2 regions of the Kribbella sp. NPDC054772 genome follow, and region 1 is predicted to be linked to the other one. Evidence: riboswitches for the same ligand, from Rfam matches in the RefSeq annotation. Region 1 holds a riboswitch; the other holds the start of a gene.

Region 1 (7,479 bases):
TCGGAGATGGTGACTTTCCAGTCGCGAGCCTCGAGGGTTTCGGCGGCGAAGCTGATCTGTGCCTCGGGGTCGGGCGTGATGGTGGGGTCTCCGGTCTCGACGGTGATGGTGCACACGGACTCGGGGCCGTGCGGGTCGGCGAGCGCGGACTCGTCCACCGGGCCGACGTCCTGCGTCACCGCCGGGGTCTGGTCCGGTACGACGATTGCCGCCACCGCGAGGAGTTCCGAGCGGAGGAAGTTACGAGCTTCGGTCAGCGTCACGCTTCCGTGATACACCGTGCGGCCAAGGCTCGCGAGGCCACGCCGCGTTTCGAATTCATGAAACCAGCGGTGTCTCGCCGGTGAACGTTATCCGCCAGTCAGTGGTCCACGCGTGGACCGCGATCTCGTACCCATTCCGGACGGCCGCGACCCGAAAATGCCCGTCCTCCGGGGCCGCGACCTCCGCGGTCCACCCCCGGGCGCGCAGTGCCTCGGCTGCGGCTGCGACCTCCGCCTCGGGATCCGGCGCCGACGGGTTCCCGGTCTCGACGGAGATCCGGCACACGGTCGCCGTCCCCCGGCCGTCGAACAGTACGCCGGGATTCACCGGCCCCGGGTCACGCGTCACCACCGGCCGCTGACCGGGTACGACGGCTGCCGCCACCGCCAGCAACTCATCCCGCAGGAACTCCCGCTGCTCGCTCATCCCCGTCCACCTCCCGACGGCCGCGACCGCCCTGTACCCGCCGCCCGCGATCCTCCGATACTGCCCCGTCCACCAGCCCCACGCCCAGTGACCCCACGCCCCACAACGCCACGCTCCCCAGCCACCTGCTCCGCGGAACTCCACCCCGGCGCCCGCTCCCCGACAGTCGGACCAGCGCCAGCCGGACCGCTGGCACTCAGTTTGGCGGCGTTCGCGGGGGCTTCTTCGCGTCCGGACGGTGCGGGTGAAGTATCGCGGGCGTGCCGGGAGTGTTTGGTGAGTGCTGCAAGTCCGTCGAACACCCGCGACGCCGTCTTCGCGGCCGCGTTGAAGGCGTCGCCCCACGACGCGCCGAGGAGCAGCTTGGTCTCGGCGCCCCGGCTGGTGTTCGTGCGGGTGATGTCCTTCAGCTTGCCCGAGACCACCCGGCCGATGTTGCGGAGCGCCTCGCTGTTCGGGCGGTAGTACTCGTTGTGCCAGCGCACCGACACCGCCTCGTCGCGGGCGAGCGGGTCGTTGGTCTCCATCCGGATCGCGTCGACGAACGTCGCGGGGTCCGGCCCGTGCCACTCCGAGAGCGCGACATAGTCGCCGGGCGCGCGCTCGACGTACAGCGTCGTCGCCGGTGTCACGAAGTCCGACGCCTCGTCGACGCGCTTGTCGATGCCCGGCGACCCGGTCATCACCACCTGCGGCGGACGGGCGCCGACCTCGAGCGCTTTCCCGACCACTTTCGTGCCGTACGAGTGCGCGACGACCGTGACGTCCGCCTTCTCCGCCTTGAGCTCGTCGACCTCGTCCAGGAACACCTTGAGCCGCGGCCCGCCCTCGGCCGCCGCGTCGTCCTCCGCGGCCTTGAGCAGGCCCTGCGGCGAGCTGTAGTCGAGCCAGACGATCACCGCGGTCTCCGGCCCGGCCTCCTGCTTGATCAGGTCGCCGCGGTCCGACTGTCCGGAGAACGTGTCGAGGCTGTTCCCCATCCCGGGAACCAGTACGGCGACGTGCTTCGCCTTCGGGAGCTCGCCGAGCACCTCGATCGCCCGCCCTTGTCCCTTCGGGTCGACCTTCAGGAACTGCCGCTGCCGCTGGACGTGAACGACGTTGCCGTCGGCATCCGTCTCGCTCACGGTGACCGGGGCCAGCAGCTCCTCGACGGTCTTCAGGCGCTTGAGTTGCTCGTCGTCCGCGGTGCCGTCGTCGGCCGCCGTCTGCAACCGCTCGCGAGCAGCCTCGAGCACCGCCAGATTGGCGCGGAACCGTTCGGCCAGTTGATCAGCCTCAGCCATGATGACTCCCCGTGACAGCCGGTCACCTGGGCGTGAGACCGGGCCACCGGCAGTTTGTCAGGCGGAGGGCACGAAGGCCAGAGACCAGTTCCCGCTGTGGTGGGACAGGCTGACCGTGGCGAGCGGCCGGACGTCGACATGCCGCAGCGACTCGGCGGGCGCGTCCACGACGTACAGGACGATCGCGCGGACCACCGCCGGGTGGACGACGGCGAGGATCGCGCTGGGTTCGTCGTGCTGCCCGGCCACGTCCCCGAGCCAGTCGGCGACCCGGGCGAGGACGTCGTTCTCGGTCTCGCCGCCCGGCGTTGCGGTGTGCGGCCGTTCGAGCCACGCCGAGACCCGCGTCGGGTCGGCCGTGAGCAGATCCTCCAGCTCGCGGCCGGCCCAGTCGCCGTACTCGCGGTCCCGCAGCTCGGGCGCGACGATCGCGTCGTACCCGAGCGCAGCGGCTGTCCGTACGGCGGCCTGCTCAGGTCCGGAGTACACGGCGTCTGCCGAGAGCTTCAGGTCGCGCGCCGCCTCGACACTCGCCGCGTCCGGCTCGGCGTCGCCGCCGAGCACGAGTCCGCGCAGTGCGGGTGTCAGGGCGTGCGCGACCAGGGTCAGCGTGGTCAAGCCGCAGCCACCTTCGATCGGATCGGCCGGCGGTCCACCGCGGCCGCGTACCCGAACCCGAGCAGGAGCCACAGCGTCGCCTGCGTACCGAGCGAGGCGAACCGGAACTGCCACAGCAGCGTAGCGGGGAACGTCTCCGGAACCTCGTTGATCCGCGGCAGGATCAGGTACGCCGCCACGACGGTCGCGAGCAGTCCGACGACACCACCGGCGAGGCGGGCGACATCGCCGTACCGCGCGGCCCAGCGGGACAGGGCGACCCCTGCCCACACCGCGAGCAGGCCGATGACCAGGGTCAAGAGGTAGGTGACGGTCCGCCGGGTGATGGTGTCGGGGTCACCGACCGCCGGCGGATTGGGTGGGTACTTGAAGAACGGGACGAGCACGATGCCGATGAAACCCGCGGCGGCGAGTCCGAGCGCGGCGTACGCGTCGTTGCCGGTCCGGAGCTTGCGGCGGAGCAGCGTGAACGCGACCGCGAACAGGCCGCCGAGCGCGACGCCGTACAGGCTGGTCGCGAGAAACAGGCCGGCCCGCTGGCCGTCGCGGCTGACCAATGGCTGTTCGTCCTCCGCCTGGTCAGCGTGGTTGTGGTCGTGAGTGTGCGCGGCACCGGCCTCTTCGATCGCGATCGCCGCGTCGACACGCGGCTCGCCCATCACGTAGGCGAACGTTCCGGCCAGCAGGCCGGCGAAGAGTCCGACGATCAGTCCGCGCACCAGGAGCGATCCGAAGGTGCGCATCTGATCTAGTGGCAGGGCACGCCGAGCAGGTGGCGACCGTCGTGCATCAGCTCGTGCAGGTACATCCCCGACTGGGAGACCGCGCCCTGGTCGAACCCGACCAGGTAGGCGAGCAGCAACATCAGGCCGACGCTGGTAAGAGCAGCAGCGAGAAGCTTGGGCGAGAGAGCCGGTACGGCGATCGTGCGGGCAGGAGCTGCCATTGAACTGAACCTCCTGGGGAAGTGCGCGTCCCCTTGGAAAGGCTGCTGTGCCCGAGCGTCCTGACTCACGAACCGAAGCTCGCTCACAGTGGCGCGGCCGTGCCGGACTCTCACCGGCTTCCCTCATGGCACCGCAGGTTGACCCTGGAACGGTAGAGCCCACACCGAACCCCGGTCAACGCGCCACGGCGCGCCGGTGACCAATCCCACCCCCACCCACCAGCCGCCCGGCGTGCGGCATGACCGCCCACCTGCCCAGCCCCTCGCTCCACCACGCCGGCAGCCCACTTCCGACGTACACCGTCGTGCCGCTCGCCTCACGACGCCCCCCAACCCAACCCCGACGTACGGCACTCCGCCGCTCCCCCACCACGTCCACTCCGCGCACCCCCATCCCCACGCGACCACCACCCTCGGCGTCCTCAACTACTGCCGAGTCGTGGCAATTGGCATGTGACCCCCAACGCGAGTCGTGAGTTCCGGCTGTCGATTTGCAACCAGGACCCACGACTCGGCGGGATCGCCGCGGGTAGGAGCCGAGGCGGGACGCCGGCCCGAGCATCGGCTTCTGCTGGGTGGGCATCACGCTCAGCTCGAAGGCGCCGCGAGCCGAGCGGTGAGTGAGGGGAGCGTTTACTCTGGGTGGATGCCGTCCGCTCATCATTTGGTTGCGTTTGCGATTACTGCGTTCATCATCATCGTGGTTCCGGGGCCCAGCGTGTTGTTCATCGTGGGGCGGGCGTTGGCGGTGGGGCGGCGGGAAGCCGTGTTGACGATGGTGGGGAACACGTTGGGTGCCGCGACGATGCTGGTGTTGATCGCGCTCGGGCTCGGGACGTTGATCGCCGCGAGTGCGGTCGCGTTGACGATCGTGAAGCTGGGCGGGGCGGCGTACCTGATCTATCTGGGGGTGCACGCTTTCCGGTCGCGGAAGTCGCTCGCGGAGGCGCTTGCCAGGGGGGTGAAGCCGGGGAGCAGCCGGAAGACCGTGCGGCAGGGGTTCCTGGTCGGGGTGACGAACGCGAAGACCGCGGTGTTCTTCGCGGCCGCGCTGCCGCAGTTCGTGGACAAGGGTGCGAGCAGCCCGGCGTGGGCGCAGATCCTGGTCCTCGGGTTGATCTTCATCCTGATCGCGCTCTGCTCGGACAGCGTCTGGGCGGTGGTGGCCGGTACGGCGCGCGAATGGTTCGCCCGCTCGCCGCGCCGGCTCGAGCTGGTCGGTGGCACCGGTGGTCTGATGATCATCGGTCTCGGCGCCAGCATCGCCGTCACCGGTTCCAAGGAATAGCTCAAACAGCAGCGGTACGTCGTCCCGCCGCGACACCGAGCAGCGCCAGCAACGCCGGGACACCGAACGCGACGACGTACGCCATGACCGCGGAATGCGGCTCCATCGCGGCGAACAACGACCCACCGATCGCCAGCACCGTTGCCGTGGACAACGAATCGCTCAGCTGCAGCGCGGAACTGTTCACACCCTGCTCGTCAGGCTCCGAGTACTCCAGCACCAGCACGGAAAGCGTGGGGAAGACCGTACCCATCCCGAGCCCGGTCAGGCTCCATCCGAGGATGCCGACGACGACCGGTACGTGCGGGTTCAGCGTGAGCGTGGCGGTGACGATGCCAAGCACGATCAGGATCATGCCGGCCTGCAGGAACACCTCGTGCGAGAACGGCTGCTTCGGGCGCCCGCGGTACCACGACGCCGCGGTCCAACTGAGCGCGCTGACGGTCAGGACCAGCCCGGCCAACGAAGGGGACAGCCCGCGCTCGCGGGTCAGCATCAGCGGAAGGAACACCTCGGCGCCGAATCCGGCCGCGGCGACCAGGCCACGGAGCGCGATCACCGAAGGCAGTCCGCGACCGAAGGTGAACGTCCCGCGCGGCAGCAGCCGCGGCCCGAACGCGATCACCCCGGCCAGGCCGATCACGAGCAGCGCAATCTGGAGTACGCCGTGCTGCTGCCCGCCGTAATGCAGCAGTCCAACCCCGACGGCCGCCGCGACCGCCCACAGCGCGCGCTTGTCCCAGAGTTTCCCGGGACGCGGCTCGTGCGTGTCGCCGCGAGCCAGTCCGGGCCGCATCACCAGCGCGGCCGGGATCGCGAGCGCGGGAACGGCGAGGAACACGATGCGCCAGCTGGCGTGCTCGACGATCAGTCCGGCGATCGCGGGACCGACGAGTGACGGCACCACCCAACCGGTAGCGAAGGCGGCGAAGATCCGCGGCCGTAGCCGGGCCGGGTACAGCTGCCCGACCACGACGTACAGGGCGACCGTCAGCAGACCGGAGCCGAAGCCCTGGATGATCCGGCCGATGACCAGGACCTCCATCGTCGGCGCGAATCCCGCGATCAGCAGGCCGGCCAGGAACCACGCCGTACCGTGCCAGAGCGGGCGGGTCGGGCCTTTCAGGTCGCTCCAGGTACCGGAGATGACCATCGCGACGACACCGGAGGCGAGTGGTCCGCCGAACGCGAGCGCGTACAGACTGAGGCCGTCGAGCGCCTGGGCGACGGTCGGCATCGCCGTCGCGACCGCGAGCGACTCGAACGCGACCAGGGTGATCAGCGCGACCATGCCAACGGTCAAGGCGCGGTACTGCGGGGAGAGAACGCCACCGGTGTCGGCGGCAGGCCCGGTCGCGGGCTCGGCAACGGTCGTCATGCCGAGAAGCTTCGGACCTCAAGTGCGCTTCAAGTCAACTAGAGAATCGCGGCGAACACCAGCGCGAGGATCGGCGGGACGGCCTGGGTGGCCGCGGCGCGCAGCATCCGGCGGTCGGAGGCGAGCAGTACGACGCCCGCGCCGGCCATGCACGCACAGGCGAACAAGGCGATCGCATGGCCCTTGTCGCCGCCCCAGATCAGCCCGCCGAGCGCACCGATCGCGAGGAACAGGTTGTAGAACCCCTGGTTGAACGCCCACGGCCGCGCGGCCGCCATCTCGGTGTCGTCCTTCACCAGGAACCGCCGGTACGTGCTCGGCTTGCGGAACAGCAGGCTCTCCAGCGCGAACACCACGACATGGAACAGCCCGGCCACTGCCACGAAGATCTGTGCGATCAAACTCATCCGCGTCCTCGCTTCGCTGCGGGCGCGGCTGAGGCACGAGACGCACTGTGCTTGATGATGAATTCGCTTCGCTCATTCATGGCGGGAACGTACCGTCAAGCCCGCCAATCCGTGGCGAAGGCACGCGCTGGGTTGTCCCGGAACACCGCGTCCGCGACGTCCGCACCGAAGTACCGCGTGATCCGTGGTCGGAGGTGGGTGAGCAGGTACGGCATCCCGGGCCCTTCCCCGGTCGACGCCCGGGCGCGGGCGCTCGTGGTGTCGCCGCCGAGCAGCAGCCGGTCGGTGTACCCGGCGTCGATGAGCGCGGCCAGGCAGTCGGTCAGTCGCGGATCGGTCGCGTTGTTCGCCCGCGACGGCCCGTCGAACGCCAGCCACGCGCCACGCTGCGCCAGTTCGAGATGCACCCGATGATCCGGGAACCGGTTGAGGTGCCCGAGGATGACCGCCGCCGGATGCACCTCGAGCTCGTCGACGAGCAGATCGAGTACGGCGTCCGCCGCGGATCCGAGCTCGTGATGGACAGCGATCGGCGCGTTCGTCGCGTGGTGCGCCTCGGCCGCGGCGCGCATCACGAGCTCCGCGTGCGCGTCGAGCACGTGGAATCCGCCCGCGACCTTGATCAGCCCGGCCCGGACCGGCGTCTCGCCGATACCGGTCGTCAACTCACGGACGAAGATCTCGGCCAGCTGGTCACGGATCTCGTCGACGTACCCCTCGGGGTAGTGCTCGCGCCGGTGCAGTCCGGTCGCCGCGACGATCGACACCCCGGTGCCGGTGGAGATCCCGGGAAGCGCCTCGGCGCCTTGGTGCAGACCGTGCGGGGTCCATTGCACGATCGCCTGGCCGCCGGCCCGCGCGAACGC
Region 2 (7,479 bases), on a different contig from region 1:
CGCGCCAGCCCTCGAGCGCGTCGGCGGCGTGGTCCGCCTCGGTGCCGGCCTTGCGGGACCAACTCCAGCCCTCACCCATCTTGTGCCACTCGACCGGACCGCCCTGTCCGGTCGCCGCGTGCAGTTCGCCGAGCGCCTTGAACGCGCTCTCCTCGCCGACCTTCCACTTCGCGCTCTTCACGAACTGGAAGACCCCGAGGTTCCAGCCCTGGTTCCAGGCCCGCAGCGCCATCCCGAACGCGGCGGTCGACTTCCCCTTCATCTCGCCGGTGTGCACCATCAGCAGCGGCCGGTTGCGGCGCTGGCGGGTGGTCAGTCCGTCGTCCGGTACGGCGGCCGGCTGCCCCTTCGGCATCTCAGGCCGCCTTCCGGTCCGTGACCGCGCGGACGAGGTTGCCGGCGGCAACATCTCCGAGGTCGAGGTACTCCGCGCCGAGGTCGACCGCCAGTTCGGCGGCAAGACCGAGCCGGACGCCGCGGTGCGGTTCGCAGTCCACGACAACGGTCGCGATGCCCTGCTGGGCCAGCCAGCCGGCCGCCTGACGAGCGCGGGCGAAGGCGTTCTCGCCGTACGTGGCGCGGCCGTCGGTGACGAGCACCAGGAGCGGGCGCCGCCGCGGGTCGCGGATCGCGGCGATCCGCAGTACCTCGGCTGCTTGCAAGAGACCTTCGGCGAGCGGGGTGCGGCCGCCGGTCGGGAGGGATTCGAGGCGTCGTACGGCGGTTTCGACGCTGCCCGTCGGCGGGAGAGCGACCGTGGCGGCCGGGCCGGCGAACGTGACGAGGCCGACGGTGTCGCGGCGCTGATACGCGTCGAGGAGCAGCGAGACGATCGCGGTCTTCACCTCGCCCATGCGCTTCTTCGTGCCCATCGAGCCGGACGCGTCGACGCAGAACAGGACGAGGTTGCCCTCACGACCTTCGCGTACGGCGAGGCGGACGTCGGCGGGACGCACCACGAGGCCTGTGCCGCTGCGACCGCGGGCGTGCTGGTGTGGGGCGGCGCTCCAGATGGTGCCGAGGAGATGCGGTCGGCCCGGCTCGCGGCCGACTCGCGCGCGGTCGCCGACGACCCGGCCCACCTCGGTGATGGCGCGGGAGCGGCGGCCGGCGACACCCATCCCAGCTGCTTGCACGCTCAGGAGGCGGGCCTTGTAGGGCTCGGAGCTTCCGGCGATCTCACCGACCGGCGTCGGGCCGGGCTGACCGCTTTCACCGTCACCCGGCTCACCTTTCGCAGCCGAGCGCTTCGGGTCGCCGGGCGCGCCGTCGTCCAGGCCGTCGCGGGCCGGATCCGCGGCATCATCCGAGGCGTCGTTCGCCAGGTCGCCGTTTGTCGGGTCCGCGGCGCTCGCCGAGTCGTTCGAGTCGCCCGGCGCCGCGTCGGCGTTGGCCGGGTCGTCGGCGCCGCCCGGGCCGCCCGGGCCGCCCGGCGGGTCGTCGTCGGGGTCTTCCGGGGGCGTGCTGTTGTTGATCGCGTCTTCGAGTTGCTGCTCGTCCAACCCCGGTGCGTCGAACGGGTTCCGCCGACGGCGATGCGGGAGCGCCAGCTTCGCGGCCGCCCGGACGTCCTCGACCTCGACGACCGTGCGCCCGGACCACGCTGCATGAGCGACGGCGGCACGAGCCGTCACGAGGTCCGCACGCATCCCGTCCACGTCGAACGAAGCGCAGATCTCCGCGATCTGCCGCAGTGCGGAGTCGGTCAGGAGCACCTCGGCCAGCAGGTCGCGCGCCTTCACGATGCGCTCGGCGAGCTCCCGCTGCGCGCCGTCGTACCGGGCGACGAAGGTCTCCGGATCCGCCTCGTAGGTCAGCCGCGCGCGCATCACCTCGACGCGGACGGCGGGATCGCGGCTCGCCACCACGTCCACGGTCAGGCCGAACCGGTCGAGCAACTGCGGCCGGAGCTCGCCTTCCTCCGGGTTCATGGTGCCGACCAGCACGAACCGCGCCGGGTGCGTGACCGAGACGCCGTCCCGCTCGACCGTCGCCCGCCCCATCGCGGCCGCGTCGAGCAGTACGTCGACCAAGTGATCGTGCAGCAGGTTGACCTCGTCGACGTACAGCAACCCCCGATGCGCGGCCGCCAACAAGCCCGGCTCGTACGCCGTGACGCCTTCCGCGAGCGCCTTCTCCAGGTGCAACGACCCGAGCACCCGGTCCTCGGTCGCGCCCACCGGCAACTCGACCAACTGCGCAGCCCGCAGCCCCGGCCGCCCGCCGGTCCCACCCGCATCACCGCGGTCCGCCGCTCCCCCAAGCGGTCCGTCGCTGAGCGCGGTACCGTCCGCTTCCCCGTGACGCAGTCCGTCACCGTGCGCGGCACGGTCCGCTTCCGCGTGATGCGATCCGTCGCTGAGGTCGGCACCGTCTTCCGCGTGGTGCGGGCCGTCGGGGCAGGTCGGGTCGGGGCGCGCCGGATCGCAGGAGAAGCGGCAGCCGGGGACCACCTCGACGGGCGGGAGGATCTCGGTGAGCGCGCGGACGGCCGTCGACTTCGCCGTCCCCTTCTCGCCGCGGATCAGGACGCCGCCGATCGCCGGCGAGATCGCGGCCAGGATCAGCGCGAGCTGGAGATCGTCCATCCCGACGATCGCGGTGAACGGAAAGCTGGTCGACTGACCCGGTGAACGCACGGCCCGCATCGGCGGAATCCCTTTCGTCGAGCGGGTGTCCACGCCCGCTACGGCACTGGTACGCCGGCGCTGCGGAATTCCGTAGGCCGGCGGACGACCGTGGATGTCCTGGCTCCCAGAGTCTGCGCCTGTCACAGCTTTCGCACAGCTCTGGTCACAGTGGCGGGACCGCCCCGGATTCGCACCGGTGTTCCTCCACAACCGTCGGCCCGATCATGGCACACCAACTCCCTCCGGAACCCATCCCGGTCACGTGGCACTCACCACGCCGCCGGGTGGCGGGTTGTGTGACCACTGACGGGTTACAGCACGTCAGCGGCGCAGCAACCCGCCAGCGGCACCCGGTGTCAGGCAGTCAGGCGTCAGCGGTTCAGGCGTTTGGCGAGGGCGTTGGCGGCGGTGTCGTCCGCGACCTCGCGGATGCCGACGATCGGGGTGACGGTGACGAAGCCGGCGGCGAGGAGGGCCACGTCGGAGTCCGGGTCCGGATTCGGGTGATTCGGCCCCAGCAGGATCACCGGCTCCCCGGTCGGAGCCGTCGAGCCGGTCAGCCGCGAGTGTGACAGCGGCGCCAGCGACGCGTGGCGTACTCCTGCCAGCTGGTCCAGCGGGCGGTCCGGCACGTTGATCGTCACGACCGTGCCGGCGGGCTCGGCCGCGATCCACCCGAGCGCCTCACCCGCGATCGTCGCCGCGGTCGGCCAGTGCTGCGGGTCCTCCGAGTCGAGGCTGACGGCGACCCCCGACGTACCGTAACCGGACGCGGTCACGGCCGCCGCGACGGTGCCGGAGTGGAAGATCGACACGCTGACGTTGAGCCCGCGGTTGATCCCGGACAGGACCAGGTCGGGCGCCGGACCGAACGCGCCGAGGGCCGCCAGCGTCACCGCACCCGCGGGCGTTCCCTCGATCCCGATGTAGGTGACGCCGTTCTCCTCGTCGGACGCGGTCCGGATCGGGCGGCCGACCATGCCCGCGCGGGCCGATCCGACGCCACTCTCGTCGAGCAGCGGTGCGACCACGACCACGTCGTACCCGAGCTCGGCGATGGTCGGTGCCAGCGCCCGGATTCCCGGGGCGCGATACCCGTCGTCGTTGGTGATCAGGACCCGTGGTCGCTCAGGAAGCATGCCTCAACCCAATCAGCCGCGGTCCTCGATGTCACCTTCCGTCTCAAGTACTGCGTTCCGTAGCGTCGCGAGCGCCTCGTCCGACGGCTCCGCCCAGAGCCCGCGCTGCGCCGCCTCGAGCAGCCGTTCGGCGATGCCGTGCCGGGCCCACGGGTTCGACGCGCGGAAGAACTCGGCCATCTCGGGATTCGCGACGTACTCGGTGGTCAGCGACTCGTACATCCAGTCGTCGACCACGCCCGCGGTCGCGTCGTAGCCGAACAGGTAGTCGACGGTCGCGGCCATCTCGAACGCACCCTTGTACCCGTGCCGCCGCATCGCCGCCATCCAGCGCGGGTTCACCACCCGCGCCCGGAAGACCCGCTTCGCCTCCTCGTCCAGCGTCCGGGTCTTCACCTGGGCGGGGACGGCCGAGTCGCCGACGTACGCCTTCGGGTTCGAGCCGGTGAGGTGCCGGACCATCGCGATCATGCCGCCGTGGTACTGGAAGTAGTCGTCGGAGTCCATGATGTCGTGCTCGCGGGTGTCGGCGTTCTTCGCCGCGACCTGGATCCGGGCGTACGCGCGTTCCATCGAGCCGCGGGCCTCGGCGCCGTCCAGGTCCTTGCCGTACGCGTACCCGCCCCAGACGGCGTAAACCTCGGCCAGCTCGGCGTCGGTGCGCCAGTTGCGCGCGTCCACGAGCGGCAGCAAGCCGGCGCCGTACGAGCCCGGCTTGGAGCCGAAGACCCGGGCCGTCGACTGGCGTACGTCGTTGCCCGCAGCAACGTCAGCGTCGACGTGGGCCTTCAGGAAGTTGTCCGTCGGCGGCTCGTCGAGCGCGGCGACCGTGCGGACCGCCTCGTCGAGCAGCGCGACGACGTGCGGGAACGCGTCCCGGAAGAAGCCGGAGATCCGGATCGTGACATCGATCCGCGGCCGACCGAGCTCCACGAGATCGACCACCTCGAAGCTCGTCACCCGCCGGGACGCCTCGTCCCAGACCGGGCGGCAGCCGAGCAGCCAGAGCACCTCGGCGAGGTCGTCGCCCTGGGTCCGCATCGCCGACGTTCCCCAGACGGTCAGGCCCACCGATCGCGGGTACTCCCCCGTCTCGGACAAGTGCCGGGCCAGCAACGAGTCGGCGAGCGCGACGCCGACGTCCCACGCGTTGCGGCTCGGGATCGCCTTCGGGTCGACCGCGTAGAAGTTGCGCCCGGTCGGCAGTACGTTCACCAGACCGCGGGTCGGCGACCCGGACGGTCCGGCTTCGACGAACCGCCCGTCGAGGGCGCGCAGTACGTTAGCCAGTTCGTCGTCGGTGCGCGCCAGCCGCGGTACGACCTCCTCGGCCGCGAACGTCAGCGACGCCGTCACCTGAGCGGACTCCCGGCCGAGCACCTCGGCGACGACGACCGGGACCTTGGACGCGTCCCAGCTCAGCGTCTCCATGCCGAGGACCAGCTTCCGCGCGACGGCTTCCAAGATGTCCACACCGTCTGCGCCAGTGACCGCGGGCAGGTCGGCCAGCGTCGCCAGATCGGTGAGGTCAACGGACACGCCGGGATTGGCGAGCAACTCGGCCTCGTCCACCCCGAAGGTCTCCCCGAGCGCGGCCCGCAGACCCGGGATCGAGTACGAACCGCCCCACAGCTGCCGAGCGCGAAGTACGGCGAGCACCAGGTTCACCCGCGCTTCACCGTCCGGCGCACCGCCCAGCACATGCAGCCCGTCGCGGATCTGCACGTCCTTGATCTCGCACAGGTACCCGTCCAGGTGCAGCACGAACTCGTCGAAGTCGTCGTCCTCGGGCTTCTCGTCCGTGTGCAGGTCGTGGTGCAACTGGGCCGCCTGGATCAACGTCCAGATCTGGGCCCGCAGCGTCGGCACCTTGTCCGGGTCGAGCGCCTGCACGGTCGCGTACTCGTCGAGCAGGTACTCGAGCTTCGCCATGTCGCCGTACGTCTCGGCCCGTGCCATCGGCGGCACCAGGTGGTCGACGACCGTCGCATGCGCGCGCCGCTTCGCCTGCGTCCCCTCGCCGGGGTCGTTGACGATGAACGGGTACACCATCGGCAGGTTCCCGAGTACGGCGTCCGGCGCGCAGTCGGCCGCCATCCCGATCCCCTTGCCCGGCAGCCACTCCAGCGTCCCGTGCTTGCCCAGGTGTACGACGGCCTGCGCACCGAACCCGCCCTCTTCGACGGGTGCTTCCAGCCAGCGGTACGCCGCCAGGTAGTGGTGCGACGGCGCCATGTCCGGATCGTGGTAGATCGCCACCGGGTTCTCACCGAATCCGCGCGGCGGCTGGATCATCAGCACCACGTTCCCGAACCGCAGCGCCGCCAGCGCGATCGCGGGCTCGTCACCCGAGCTGTCGACGTACAACTCGCCGGGCGCCTCGCCCCACGCCTCGGTCATTGCCGTCTGCAACGATTCCGGCACCCGGCCGAACCACTGCGCGTACGTCGACAGCGGGACCTTCGCGACCGCGGACGCCAACTGCTCGTCGGTCAGCCAGTCGACGTCGTGACCACCGGCCGCGATCAGCTGATGGATCAGCCCATCACCTTCCAGCGCGCTCACGTCGAGGTCGCCGACGTCGTACCCGGCCTCCTGCAGCCGGCCGAGCAGCACGACCGCCGACGCCGGGGTGTCCAGACCGACCGCGTTCCCGATCCGCGCATGCTTCGTCGGGTACGACGACAACACCAGCGCGATCCGCTTCTCGGCCGGCGGCACGTGCCGCAACCGGGCGTGCGCGACCGCGATCCCGGCCAGCCGCGCGCACCGCTCGGCGTCCGGCGCGTACCGGGCCAGCCCGTCGGCGTCGTACGACTTGAACGAGAACGGGATCGTGATCAGCCGCCCGTCGAACTCCGGGATCGCGACCTGCGTCGCGGCGTCCAGCGGGCTGATCGCCGCGTCGCTCTCCACCCACTGCTCGCGCGTCGAGGTCAGCGCGAGGCCCTGGATCAACGGGATGTCGAGCGAGGCGAGCGCACCGGCGTCCCAGGCGTCTTCGGCTCCACCCGCGCTGGCGTTCGCCGCGACCGAACCGCCGGCGGCGAGCAGCGTCGTGACGAGCACGTCGCACTTGCGCAGCAGGTCGAACAAGCCTGCGTTCTCGTCGCTCGTCGGATCAAGGCCGCGCAACGTCCCGCAGTACACCGGCAGCGGCTGCGCGCCTGCCTCCGTCACGGCGGACGCCAGCGCGTCGACGAAGGCCGTGTTCCCGGAGATCTCGTGAGCGCGGTAGTACACGATCCCGACCACCGGCCGGTCGTCCTCGACGTACGTCCCGCGCACGCCGTACGCCGGGAGCGCGCGCGGCGGCTCGAACTCGTCGCCGGTGAGCAGCAACGTGTCGCGCAGGAAGCCGGCCAGGTTCCGGAGGTTGTCCGCGCCGCCCTCGCGCAGATACGCCAGCGCCTCGGTGACGGCACCGGCCGGCACCGTCGACAGCGACATCAGCTCTGCGTCCGGCGCGGCCTCACCACTGACCACGACCGTCGGCTTGCCCGCCGCGAGCACCGCGTCGAGCCCTTCTTCCCAGGCGCGCCGACCACCGAGCAGCCGCACGACCACGACATCGGAGGTCGCCAGCAACCCACCGAGCTCGGCGAGCTCGAGGCGGGCCGGGTTCGCCACCTTCCACCCCGCGCCGGCCTCCGCGGCCGCCAGCAGATCGGTGTCGGCGGTGGACAGCAACAGCAGGTTCGCAGGCATGC

Evidence for each region. Region 1 has a riboswitch for cobalamin ahead of ACWGID_RS10525 (CbtB domain-containing protein). Riboswitches for the same ligand answer to the same signal wherever they lie in the genome.
Region 2: another riboswitch for cobalamin. It lies ahead of ACWGID_RS03310 (magnesium chelatase subunit D family protein); the one in region 1 lies ahead of ACWGID_RS10525 (CbtB domain-containing protein).

The regions. Positions count from the first base shown of each region.
Region 1 is NZ_JBSHBJ010000005.1:44,936-52,414, forward strand. It holds gene ACWGID_RS10500 (hypothetical protein) at 1-263, opposite strand, end outside; gene ACWGID_RS10505 (hypothetical protein) at 319-690, opposite strand; gene ACWGID_RS10510 (alpha/beta hydrolase) at 687-1,976, opposite strand; gene ACWGID_RS10515 (histidine phosphatase family protein) at 2,034-2,594, opposite strand; gene ACWGID_RS10520 (CbtA family protein) at 2,591-3,337, opposite strand; gene ACWGID_RS10525 (CbtB domain-containing protein) at 3,343-3,540, opposite strand; cobalamin riboswitch at 3,578-3,702, opposite strand; gene ACWGID_RS10530 (LysE family translocator) at 4,187-4,828, shown strand; gene ACWGID_RS10535 (MFS transporter) at 4,830-6,206, opposite strand; gene ACWGID_RS10540 (DUF1304 domain-containing protein) at 6,245-6,613, opposite strand; gene ACWGID_RS10545 (phosphotriesterase family protein) at 6,709-7,479, opposite strand, start outside.
Region 2 is NZ_JBSHBJ010000002.1:85,142-92,620, forward strand. It holds gene cobO (cob(I)yrinic acid a,c-diamide adenosyltransferase) at 1-355, opposite strand, end outside; gene ACWGID_RS03310 (magnesium chelatase subunit D family protein) at 357-2,648, opposite strand; cobalamin riboswitch at 2,721-2,857, opposite strand; gene surE (5'/3'-nucleotidase SurE) at 3,002-3,769, opposite strand; gene cobN (cobaltochelatase subunit CobN) at 3,782-7,477, opposite strand.